4 regions of the Thalassotalea nanhaiensis genome follow, and region 2 is predicted to be linked to each of the others. Evidence: predicted binding sites of a transcription regulator. Region 2 holds the regulator's gene; each other region holds the start of a gene.
What was found. Region 2 encodes FNR, which switches genes on or off when oxygen is low (the NO sensors DNR and NnrR bind a similar motif). Its sites were predicted from a motif close to TTGATCTAGATCAA; they were not measured.

Region 1 (3,205 bases), 1.2 Mb from region 2:
TTTTGGTAGATGAATTTGGTTTTTAACATCTTTTGCTGCAACAAGTGCTACCCACATTGCCAGAGCCATACCAAAGGCAACCATACCGTTGAACTCACCAGCGTAGAGCACAGGGAATGCTAAACCAAAGATTATTGCAGAAATAGTGATCACATTAAGCTGTTTAGCTAACTCGCCCTTTTTGGCTTTTTTCCAACGAATCAGTGGCCCAATCCCCATGAAAACAAACAAAATACTCATGATAGGTACAAATACCGCATTAAAATACGGAGGACCTACAGAGATTTTCCCCATACCTAAGGCATCAATAAGTAACGGGTACAAAGTGCCTAGTAGAACCGTAACAGCAGCTGCAACTAAAATAACATTTGAAATTAAAATCGCGGTTTCTCGAGACACTAAATTGAAGCGCGAAAAACTGCCTACGTTCGAACCACGTATTGCGTACAACAACAATGAACAGCCAACAGCAATTGCTAACAATACAAGTATGAATGCCCCACGAGTTGGGTCTGCAGCAAATGAATGAACTGAGGTTAATACGCCAGAGCGCACCAAGAATGTACCTAATAAACTTAAGCTAAAAGTGAAAATTGCTAATAATACAGTCCAGTTTCTAAAGGCACCACGCTTTTCAGTTACCGCTAAAGAATGTATTAACGCCGTGCCAACAAGCCAAGGCATAAACGATGCGTTTTCTACTGGATCCCAGAACCACCAGCCACCCCAGCCAAGTTCATAGTATGCCCACCAACTGCCTAATGAAATACCTAAGGTCAGAAACATCCATGCACCTATCGTCCAAGGGCGTGACCAACGCGCCCAAGCGGCATCCATTTTGCCACACATCAATGCGGCAATAGCAAAAGCAAACGCTACAGAGAATCCAACATAGCCCATATATAACATTGGCGGGTGAATAATTAAGCCAACGTCTTGTAATAACGGATTTAAATCTCGACCTTCCATAGGAATATTAGGTAATAAGCGATCAAATGGGTTTGAAGTTAATAACGTAAATGCCATAAAACCAACGGCAATCATCCCCATAATAGCAAGTACACGAGATACAAATGCTTGATCAACATGTTTACTAAATGAAGCAACAGCCATTGTCCAAGCCGTTAATGAAAAAACCCAAAGCAACAATGAGCCTTCATGCCCACCCCATACGGCACTAATTTTAAAATAATAGGGCAAGTGTGAATTTGAATGACCAGCAACATAAGCAACTGAAAAGTCATCGACTACAAAACTGTAACCTAACAGCACAATACTTAGTGTGGTAAATGAAAACATGCCCAACGTTAATGGTTTGGCAAAAGTAATTAAGCGTTGATTTTTTTGGTACACACCAACCAATGGCACTATAGACAAACAAATGGCGAATGCCATTGCGATAATTAGTGCAAAGTGTCCAATTTCAGGGATCATTTAAAACTCCGCTCCTACTTTAATAGGAAAGCTATTTAATTTAGTTCAAACTGATTATACCTTTAATGTCAAAATAAAAAAGCGACATTTTATGACAAACATTGACTCAGATTAATTACTTGTAACTTAATATTTCAAAATGTAAATTATTTCTATATTCATCTTCTACTTCGAGTAACAAACAAGTAGAATCGAGATATTATAATAAATATTGTTAGGCAAAACTTTGACAAGCGAGCACCTACCCCTTTTAACAGCTCAGCAGTTAACCTGTATAAGAGAAGACCGACTATTGTTTGATGAATTAACATTCGACGTTAAGCCCGGTGATATTCTCCAAATAGAAGGGGCAAACGGTACCGGTAAAACAAGCTTATTACGTATACTCGCCGGATTATCACAGCCTTATAGTGGTGATGTACTTTACAAATCAAAAAAAATTGCACATTACCAAGAAGATTTTAATGGGGATTTGCTATTTTTAGGGCATTTACCCGGTGTAAAAGGTGAAATGACCAGTGAAGAAAACCTACAGTTTTATTTCAAATTGCACGGTTTAGACGCCAGTTTAGCTGAGCAGACATTACACGAAGTAAATTTACTTGGTTTTGAAGATGCCCTCGCCTCACATTTAAGTGCAGGCCAGCATCGACGAATTGCGTTAGCAAGATTATGGCAAACGCAAGCTAAAATATGGATTTTAGATGAGCCCTTCACTGCAATAGATAAAGCCGGCGTACAAAAACTTGAGCAACTATTTATAAAACATGCACAAAACGGTGGCATTGTTATTTTAACTACCCATCAAGATTTATCCATTAATAGCAGTGATTATAAAAAAATCATTCTTGAACATCAGTTTTTTTAGAGTGCTTTAATTTATATGCAAATTTCATACAGCCAAACATTTATAACCATTTTAAAGCGTGACTTGCTGATTGCATTTCGCCACCGTGACGACATAATAAACCCACTATTGTTTTTTATTATTGTTGTTTCCTTATTTCCATTAGGAATTGGACCAGCGAGCAACACTCTGATGAAAATAGCGCCGGGCGTTATTTGGGTAGCGGCTTTATTATCAACATTGCTTTCACTTGAACGATTATTTAAAAATGACCATAGTGATGGCTCTTTAGAACAAATGCTATTAAGTCCGTGCCCAACCTTTATTTTAGTACTAGCTAAAATAACGGCTCATTGGTTAATCACCGGGTTACCACTGATCATCATTGCACCATTTTTAGGGGTATTACTTAACCTACATCAAGAAAGTTATGTAGCCCTGATGTTAACGTTATTGCTAGGTACTCCGGTACTAAGTTTATTAGGTGCTATAGGTGTAGCGTTAACCGTAGGTTTAAAAAAAGGTGGTGTATTACTCAGTTTATTAGTACTGCCTTTATACATTCCAGTACTAATTTTTGCGACCAGCGCCATTGATGCTGCGAGTATGAATTTACCTTATAACGGACAACTTGCTATAATAGCAGCGTTGTTTTTTGGGTCATTAACTTTGGCCCCATTTGCTGTCGGTTCAGCATTAAAAGTGAGTACAAATTAAAATGTGGAAATGGCTTCACCCATATGCAAACCCTGAAAGATCCTATCATTTTAGCGGTAAACTAATACCTTGGTTTAGCATTATTAGTGGTTTATTACTGATAATAGGACTAACAATCGGCTTGGCATTTTCACCAGCGGATTATCAACAAGGCGAAAGTGTTCGTATCTTTTATTTGCATGTTCCTGCGGCAATGCTGTCGATGGG
Region 2 (3,205 bases):
CACATAGCCACTAAAACGTCTAATATTGTAAAGCAAAATTTTGGTTGGGCATTTGCTTACAACGCTATTATTTTACCACTGGCTGTTTGTGGTTTTATCACCCCTTATATGGCAGTATTAGGAATGTCAGCAAGTTCAATAATTGTTGTCACTAATTCATTAAGATTATTAAAGTAGTGATTCTATGAGCGTTATTTACATCCTTATTCCTATTGCCATCATTTTTACAGCGATAGCTATTTATTTATTTTTTTGGGCAGTAAAAACAGAACAGTTTGACGATCTAGAAAAACAGGGAATGAGTATTTTATTTGATGATGAACCTACAACTGATAAAACAAAACCTACCAAAAGCGAAACAACTAAATCGAACGATGAACACACCCCAAGTAACACTGATCAGTAACTACTTATGGAATTAGATTTTTTATCTGCGTTTCTAATTGGTATTGCTGGCGCAGGACACTGTGTTGCCATGTGTGGCGGCATAACAACAATGCTAACAGCGTCAATCGAAGACAAATCAAAAGCCAATATCAGTCTTATCTTAGCCTACAATTTTGGCCGAATTAGCGCTTATACTTTTGCTGGAGCCATTGCTGGTTTAACGGGTTCCCTCGCTGCTAAATCGCTAGGCTTTCCTATTTTATGGTTAAAGGTTATTGCCGCGTTATTTGTTATATTTTTAGGGCTTTATATCGCAAAATGGTCGTTCGCTTTAGCAAAAGTAGAAAATATAGGCAAAATGTTATGGAGGTATCTACAGCCTCTGAGTAAGAAATTTATACCCGTTACCAATATAAAGCAGTCATTAATGTTAGGAGTGGTTTGGGGTTGGCTACCATGTGGATTAGTTTATTCGACCCTTACTTGGTCCATCGCCAGTGCGTCTTGGTACAACGGTGCATTAATCATGTTTGCATTTGGTTTAGGAACACTGCCAGCTTTACTTACCCTGTCATCTGGCTTTAAATTTGTAACTAAAACGTTACAATCTGTTTTAATTCGTAAATTAACAGCAATTTTACTGATTATTTACGGTACATTTTCGTTATATATTGCCCTAAATCAAATATTTTAGTACTCTTCATCCAACAGAATTAAGATGTAGATTGTAAAGAAATATGCCTCAAATAATACCCATTGCAAATAATATTAAATGTCAGAACTGTAGTATCAGTGAACTATGTTTACCATTTAGTTTAAATGAAACAGAACTGAATTTACTTGACGATATTATTCAACGTAAAAAGCCAGTGCAAAAAAACACCCAAATTTTTAAAGCAGGTGAAGAATTGCATACCCTTTATGCTATTCGCTCGGGCACGTTCAAAACATTTATTATTTCTGAACAAGGTGAAGAACAAATTACCGGGTTTCATTTGGCCGGTGATTTAATGGGTTTTGATGCTCTTTCAGATAAAAGCCATCCTAGCTTCGCTAAGGCATTAGAGACGTCAATGGTGTGTGAAATACCGTTTGAAGTACTTGATACCCTTTCAAGCAAAATTCCTAAACTTAAAGCTCAGATGATGAGCTTAATGAGTTCAGAAATACAATGTAGCAGTGAAATGTTACTGCTATTAAACCGTAAAAATGCGGAAGAAAAATTAGCAACATTCCTTGCTAACTACGGACGTAGGTTAGGAAGTCGTCATTTATCTTCGGTTGAATTTAACTTACCGATGACCCGAAGTGAAATAGGAAATTATATTGGTTTAACCATTGAAACAATTTCTCGTTTAATGACTCGCTTTCAAAAGGAAGGTTTGATCAAAGTAGAGAATAAATTCATTACCATATTAGACAAAGATGGCTTATTTGAATTAGCCGGTTATAGCAAATAAACAAATTTCCAACTCTACTTGCCGCGTTGATTTATATTTGATTTAAATCAACGCGTTAATAAACTTTTCACAATTCCCCATAAATATTCAATAACATATTTGTAACAATCGCCAGTTCATATTAAGCTTATATCAGCTTAATAATATTTATATTGGTGAACGTATGGAAAGTTATCAGAATATATTAGTCGTTATCGATCCAACAACTGAAGAGCAAAAAGCACTGGCAAGAGCATGTATTTTAGCCAAAAGTTCAGGTGCTAAGGTCACTGCGTTTTTATCTATTTATGACTTTTCCTATGAAATGACTACCATGCTGTCCGGTGAAGAGCGTGAAGCAATGCGTGAAACTGTGGTTAAGGGTAGAGCCAATTGGTTAACTGATCTGATAGAAGACTTTGATTGTGACATCCAAACTAAAGTGGTGTGGCATAACCGCCCATTTGAAGCAATTCTTGATGAAGTAAAAGACAATGGCTTTGATGTTGTTATTAAAAGCACCCATGAGCACCCCACTTTACAATCCGTAATATTTACCCCGACCGACTGGCACTTGATTCGTAAATGCTGGGTACCATTATTATTAGTAAAAGAACACGCGTGGCCTGATAATGGTCATATTTTAGCAGCAGTGAATGCCGGTAGTGAAGAAGAAGAGCACCAGTCATTAAACAACAAGATTTCTGAAGAGGCTATCAACCTGGCTAAACTGATTAATGCTGATGTACATTTTGTTAATTCTTACCCTGGCACCCCGATAAACATCGCCATAGAAATTCCAGAATTTGATGCCAATGAATACAATGATGCGATGAAACAACATCATGTGGATGTCATGAAAGAGCATGCTGATAAATTTGGCATGAAGGAGGAATTTCTTCATGTAGAAGAAGGGTTACCTGAAGATGTCATTGAAAAAGTTGCAACACAAATAGACGCAGAATTGGTGATCTTAGGGACTATTGGCCGTACAGGCTTGTCGGCAGTACTTATTGGTAATACTGCGGAACACGTGATTGACCGTTTAAACTGTGATTTATTAGCTTTAAAACCTGACGGCTATCAATCGCCATTTCTAAAATAAAATTAAATTGATTGATTTACTGCTTATAAAGCATTAATCGCTAATTTATTAAAGCTTTTAACTTATGTATAATGCGCGCCTTAAAGTAAACTATACGGTGCGCAACATGTCATTACAGACCCCGAATACTCCATCAAACGTTACTGACGTTAAAATTGCAAAGCAACAGCAAGCAAAACTTGAGAAACGTTTTCGTCATCATGTGGGTAAAGCAATAAGCGATTACAACATGATAGAAAATGGTGACAAGATCATGGTGTGTTTATCTGGCGGT
Region 3 (3,205 bases), 1.8 Mb from region 2:
TGAAGAGTTAGATTTGAACGCTTGGCTTGATTTTCATGTTGAACGTCAGGTTTCACCAACTGCGGAAAGAGGTCTTTACCAAAGCTTTAGAGGTAATAACCGAGATTTGTCATGTTTATTACTTGCCGATTTATCTATGTCTACTGATTCACATATAAATAATGAAATGCGAGTCATTGATGTTGTTCGTGACAGTATGTTGCTGTTTGGTGAAGCGCTGAATGTGGTGGGAGATAACTTTGCCATGTACGGTTTTTCATCGGTAAAGCGTTCTCACGTTCGCTTTAGTTTATTGAAGAACTTCAAAGAGCCGTATAACGACAATGTGCGAGGAAGAATTCAAGCGATCCGCCCTGGCTTTTATACCAGAATAGGTGCTGCTATTAGGCAAGCGACTAAAATATTGATTGAGCAAAAGTCGTCACAAAAATTATTGTTGATTTTAACGGATGGCAAGCCAAACGATATCGACCATTATGAAGGTAGGTTTGGTATAGAGGATACCAAGCAGGCAATAATTGAAGCAAAACAAGCTGGATTAAAACCTTTTTGTATCACTATCGATCAAGAAGCTGAAGAATATTTGCCTTATATTTTTGGTCGTTATAGCTATTCTGTCATGCTTAGTCCATCGCAGTTGCCTGTTTGTTTACCACAAATTTATCATCGGTTAACCTCACAATAGGAGTTGCTTATGCTTGATAATGAAATTCCCTGTTTGTATTGCCAAACAATGAATCAAGATGGTAGTGAAAGTTGCAGTAACTGTGGCATGCCAATCGCCGAATTTCACCCAGAAGATAGAAAACGCGGAGTAAAATTTTTTGGTAAAGCATTTTGGCTGATAGCCATTTTCTGTGTAATTATGGTTTTTTACTTGCCTAGATAATTTTACTCAACTAAACAAAAGCCCGGAACAAATAGTATTTGTTCCGGGCTTTTTTGTATAAAATTAACTAATGCCGTTTTTATTTAAATGTTGAGTGTACTGTTTGTCGGTGCCGTTGATATGGTTAATTAACCAGCCACTTAAAAACTCGCTCACTTCCTGAAATGCGTCATGACCTACTTGTTGATACTTTGTCTCTATCTGTCTAATTTTGTCTATCATGAGTTGATGCTGTTTTTTGTGCTCGTCTAAATCAGGATAGCTACTATCGGCCATCATTTTTTCTTCACGAGAAAAGTGATACTCAGTGTAGGCGATTAAATCTCTTAAACTTTCGTGTTCAAAAGCTTCGCCCATATCGTAATCGTATGCGGTATTAAATTGATTCAGTAGCGTGATCAGCTTTTGGTGATCAAGATCTAACGATTCAACCCCAACAGAATATTCAGCTTTCCATTTTATAATTTTGCTTTGTTTTGTTTGCTTGTAAATCCAAGGAATAACAAGCAAAACGCCAATTAACAGCCATGATAATTTATTATCCAAGCCTATTAAAAAACCTAGAAAAATAGTCACTGTAATCAGCCCTATTAATGCTGCGTAGATAAGTGCTTTGTAACGGTTAGTCATAATAATACCCATAAAAAATATAAGGTTAAGTTAGGTTTATAGTTTCACTCATACTAAAGCAAAAAGCGCAGTTTTATTAACAAAATAGTAGTAAAAATTACAAAAGATTAACAAAGTTTGATCTAGGTTAAATAATCTCTTGCTCTATTGGAGGATAGTTATTCGCAGAAGGTGGAAACGTAACAAGTAGTTAAGTTAGCTTCTAAATAAAATTGTTTTTTTAGTTCCAATTGGTTGGTTATAAGCAATCTTTTAAAAGTAATTCTCGACTATTTAAAAGTAAATTTAAAGTTTATTAAATTTGCTCTCTGCCTTAAATAAAATTTTAAATAACCTCGGGAGAGATACTAATGAAAGCAATAAAATATGGAGTTTCAGTGCTCAGCGTTGCTGTCGGACTTGCCGTTAGTGGTATGAGTTTTACCGTTTCTGCGGCAGAGCCAACATTATCAGAAGCAGACTTTGAAAAAGCACAATTACATTATTTCCAGCGTTGTGCTGGTTGTCATGGTGTTTTACGTAAAGGTGCAACGGGTAAAAACCTAGAGCCTGAAAATATGCTTAAAAAAGGCCAAAAGCGTTTAGAGAAAATTATTTCTTTAGGTACTGAAGGCGGGATGAACAACTTTGATGATTTGTTCACCGAAAACGAAATAGCTAATCTTGCAACATTCATCCAAATGACCCCTCCGGTACCGCCGGAAATGTCTTTAGAGCAAATGCGTTCACACACTAAGGAATATATAGCCCCTAAAGATTACCCGGCAAAACCATTGCACGGTCGTAACTGGGAAAACTTCTTCGTAGTTATCGAACGTGATGCTGGTAAAGCCGCAATCGTTGATGGCGATACTAAAGAAATTGTTGCTCATATCGATACTGGTTATGCGGTTCACGTAATCAAAGGTACAGAGCATCACAAAAAAGACCATGCCAAAGATGTAGGTCGTTTCTGGTACACCATTGGTCGTGACGGTAAAGTTAACAAAATTGATTTATGGCAAACGCCTGACAAAATGTTAGTTGCTGAAACTAAAATGGCTTATGACGCACGTGATATCGCTGTATCTGGTGACGGTAAATACGTAATTGCTGGTGGTTACTGGCCTGCGCATTTCGTTATTATGGATGCTGAAACCCTAAACCCAGTGAAGGTTGTTTCAACGCGTGGATATAATACTAAAGGTGAGTTTATAAACGAAGCTCGTGTAGCGGCTATTTATACTATTCCAAATGAATCTGCATTTATGGTTGCTGTAAAAGAAACCGGACAAATGTGGCAAGTTGATTACAAAGATTTAGACAACCTGACTGTGACTATGGTTAGCTCTGCTGAATTCTTACATGATGGCTTCTTCGACCCAACAGGTCGTTACTTCCAAATTGCTGCTAACGCATCTAACAAAATGGTAGTTGTTGATACTAAAGACAGAGCTTTAGAAAAAATGATCGATGTTGATACGCTTCCACATCCTGGTCCAGGTGCTAACTGGAATGATGAAGAATGTGGGCCTGTATCAGGTACAACTCACTTAGGTACTGGTCTTGTATCAGTTTGGGGTAACGACCCAATGGGACACCCTGATCAAGCTTGGGAACTTTGTTATGAAGTGGAAACTGATGGTGCCGGCGCATTTATTCGTACTCACGAAAACTCAGACTTTGTTTGGGCTGATCAGCTGAAAC
Region 4 (3,205 bases), 1.1 Mb from region 2:
TAAACCAATAGGAAAGTAGTTGTTGGTTCGCGCCAAAACTTGAGCCGATAAAGTCAAAGCCCCTGTCTTTACCTGCACTGGCACAGTAATTTAAAAGTTGTGAGCCTAACCCTTTCCCTTGCAACTCAGGATGTACAGCAATTCGAACGACGCGCAAATATCGATAATTGAATGTGTCTTCGATGCCGCAATGCACTAACAATGACTGCGGAATAAAGTGGCCTTTAAGCCGCCTTTGCGAACGCTTTATTTTGATCGCTAAATCACTCTCGACGTTACCTTCAGCAAGTAATAAAGCAACGGCTAAAATATGGTCATGTTGCTGCTGTATAATCACACTCACATTAGGATCATCAAGTAGAAGCTTTAAATCACTGGGCTTTGTTTGATAGTGGGCAGTTACCAACAATGAGAATACGTTATTTAAAAGAATTTCATCTTTGCTTAAATCTTTACTAGTAATTACCTTGTGTTGAACGGCCTTATCAGCACAATACAGAGCATTGGACAGCTCGCTGTTTAATAACAAACTGGCAAAGGTAAATTGTTCTAACGGATCATTGATTGCCCAGCGAATGGGCTCTTTCATATGAAAATATTGTCCACTTGGGCGTGACTGTTTTAACTGTTTTAAAAACTTTCCACTAAAGCCTCTACCAGCCCCCTCATAACCGTGTATTGTCGAAACAAACACTTGCCGATGATAGTTATCAGACAATGACTTTAGCATTGGCAAAGGAATACCAGCAGCTTCATCTACAAGTAGCAGATGGCAACTTGGCTGTTGTTTAATGATTACATCCAGCGGAACAAATTTAACAGTAGACGTTTGATAATTAACAACTTTTCCGCTTTGCACAGCTTTGGGTAAACTTATTAGCAGTTGTTTGAAAAATATATTAACCGCATCAGGGTGTGGCGCAGTAATAATAATAGTTTTGTTGTTTTGTTTTAATATTTCACTTGCAGCAATAGCCAAAGCACTAGACTTCCCTCTGCCTCGGTCTGCGGTAATAACCAGCGGTCTATCGCGATGACCATGAACAACATTGATAATTTTATCTACCGCGACTTCTTGTTCTTTGGTAATACAAGAAAATTTAAATTCGGTTTCAACAATAGGATGATCTTCTAGCTCACCTGAAGTAGCGTTTGGTAATAAGGGAAGAGTCTCATTTTTTTGTTCAACTCGGTATATCTGCTCAAACTTATCAGTAAACGATAATAGCCTTTGGCTAAAAGGGCTGCTTTCAAGAAGTGGTACAGACAATAACAGCACACATTGACCACCCGCAATTAATGTACCCGACAACGCAGCAAAAGCATCGACATTAAAACTATCTGTTACGGCAAAAATAATGTGTTTTTGCTCTGTGCCTAAATACTGGCGGTAGGTTTTATTATTTACATAAATAATATCGGTACGCGCATCTTTAACAGGCTCAAATGAAAAAAATAATGCCCCCGACAATGACTCGTTAATAATTGTATTATTTTGTTGTTCAAGCCATTGCTTTTCACCTACAAAAACAAACAAACTGCGTGTTTGTTTCAGTAAAGAAAACTGCTGAATTTGAGTAAATAACCGCCGATATTTGATTTGACTAACCATTTAATATTTCTAACTATTTTTATCAGTTTAACAGGTAATCGTAAAAAAATTATATCCCGTATGAGAAATTATCCGTTAGTTGACAATAAACACAGCAATTTATTCACAAAAAATTACAAAAATTGACCCAAATCAACAACATTTTTTCAATACCATCTATACTAATTTGTAAGTCCACAAAACATTAGAATTATCATGAATGAAATAGCCGGTTCAGAGCAACAAAAAAAAGATGAACGTAATACCTTTTTATTCCTTACAGTTTTCCTAGCTCCCATCCTAGCAGTTGCTATTGTTGGTGGTTTAGGTTTTGCTATTTGGATTAGTCAACTGATATTAGGTCCTCCAGGAGTTTAAGTAACTTTTATGACCGTAAACGTCGACCAATCACGCCGTAATTTTTTAAGAGGCAGAAAACCAACTATCGCTCCAGCATTCAGGCTACCTTGGATCACGAGTGAGCATGCATTTATTAACGACTGTACACAGTGTAATGACTGTATAACAGCCTGTGGCGAAAACATCATAGTTAAAGGAGACGACGGCTATCCTAGAATTGATTTTGAGCAAGGTGAATGTACTTTCTGTGAGGATTGCATCACAAGTTGCAACCAGTCTTTTTTTCTAGAAGATAAAACAGGACAAGCCTGGCCGAGTAAATTTAACATTAAAGACAATTGTTTAGCCAAAAACGATGTGTTTTGTCAAAGCTGTAAAGATGCTTGTGAAAGCCGTGCAATTAGCTTTACTTATGTTGACAGCGCAATTCCACAACCCCAAATAACTCAAGATCTATGTACCGGGTGTGGTGCATGCATCAAACCTTGCCCAACAGATTCAACTGAATTACTCCTGTTTAAGGAATTAACATAATGACCGAAACAACTGAATATCATGTGGCAAGTTTTATTGCTCAAATTGATGTTAGTAAAAAAGATGCGGTAATAAAAAGCATCGAAGCAACACCTGGCGCAGAAATTCATGCCAGCAACGACACAGGAAAAATAGTATTTACCATAGAAGCTGATAATCAACGCATTATTGGCAACTATGCTGACCAAATCAAAGATCAATCGGGCATCTTTACCCTTGCTCCGGTTTACCACCAATATTTAGAAGAATAGTAGGAAAAGCTATGAAACTTAACCGCAGAGAATTTATAAAAGCGAATGCCGTTGCCGTAGCAGCAACAGCCGCAGGGGTTGCAATACCAGCAACAGCATCAAACTTAATCACCAGTAGCGAAATGACCAAATTAAAATGGGACAAAGCTCCTTGTCGTTTTTGTGGTACTGGTTGTAGTGTTAATGTAGCCACCATGGACAACAAAGTTGTTGCAACCCACGGTGATATTAACTCCCCTGTTAATAAAGGCCTCAACTGTATTAAGGGCTACTTTTTATCAAAAATTATGTATGGTAAAGACCGCTTAACCAAGCCTTTACTTAGAATGAAAGATGGCAAATTTGATAAGAATGGTGACTTTACTCCAATCACTTGGGACGCCGCTTTTGACATCATGGCCGAAAAAGCTAAAAAAACTCTAAAAGAAAAAGGTCCTACTGCTGTCGGTATGTTTGGCTCTGGTCAATG

Region 1: a site for FNR is predicted at 1,536-1,549, ahead of ccmA (cytochrome c biogenesis heme-transporting ATPase CcmA). Genes of this name have one in related genera too.
Region 3: a site for FNR is predicted at 1,637-1,650, ahead of RI845_RS17815 (bacteriohemerythrin). Genes of this name have one in related genera too.
Region 4: a site for FNR is predicted at 1,735-1,748, ahead of napE (periplasmic nitrate reductase, NapE protein). Genes of this name have one in related genera too.

The regions. Positions count from the first base shown of each region.
Region 1 covers NZ_CP134146.1:3,539,614-3,542,818, forward strand. The annotation lists gene RI845_RS15335 (heme lyase CcmF/NrfE family subunit) at 1-1,434, opposite strand, end outside; gene ccmA (cytochrome c biogenesis heme-transporting ATPase CcmA) at 1,661-2,302, shown strand; gene ccmB (heme exporter protein CcmB) at 2,318-2,998, shown strand; gene RI845_RS15350 (heme ABC transporter permease) at 3,000-3,205, shown strand, end outside.
Region 2 covers NZ_CP134146.1:2,323,366-2,326,570, forward strand. The annotation lists gene RI845_RS10185 (heavy metal translocating P-type ATPase) at 1-177, shown strand, start outside; gene ccoS (cbb3-type cytochrome oxidase assembly protein CcoS) at 185-406, shown strand; gene RI845_RS10195 (sulfite exporter TauE/SafE family protein) at 413-1,081, shown strand; gene fnr (fumarate/nitrate reduction transcriptional regulator Fnr) at 1,125-1,847, shown strand; gene uspE (universal stress protein UspE) at 2,011-2,931, shown strand; gene ttcA (tRNA 2-thiocytidine(32) synthetase TtcA) at 3,038-3,205, shown strand, end outside.
Region 3 covers NZ_CP134146.1:4,101,163-4,104,367, reverse strand. The annotation lists gene RI845_RS17825 (nitric oxide reductase activation protein NorD) at 1-685, shown strand, start outside; gene RI845_RS17820 (DnrP protein) at 695-889, shown strand; gene RI845_RS17815 (bacteriohemerythrin) at 953-1,519, opposite strand; gene RI845_RS17810 (cytochrome D1 domain-containing protein) at 1,870-3,205, shown strand, end outside.
Region 4 covers NZ_CP134146.1:3,431,741-3,434,945, forward strand. The annotation lists gene RI845_RS14815 (tRNA(Met) cytidine acetyltransferase TmcA) at 1-1,612, opposite strand, end outside; gene napE (periplasmic nitrate reductase, NapE protein) at 1,808-1,969, shown strand; gene napF (ferredoxin-type protein NapF) at 1,979-2,485, shown strand; gene RI845_RS14830 (chaperone NapD) at 2,485-2,736, shown strand; gene napA (nitrate reductase catalytic subunit NapA) at 2,748-3,205, shown strand, end outside.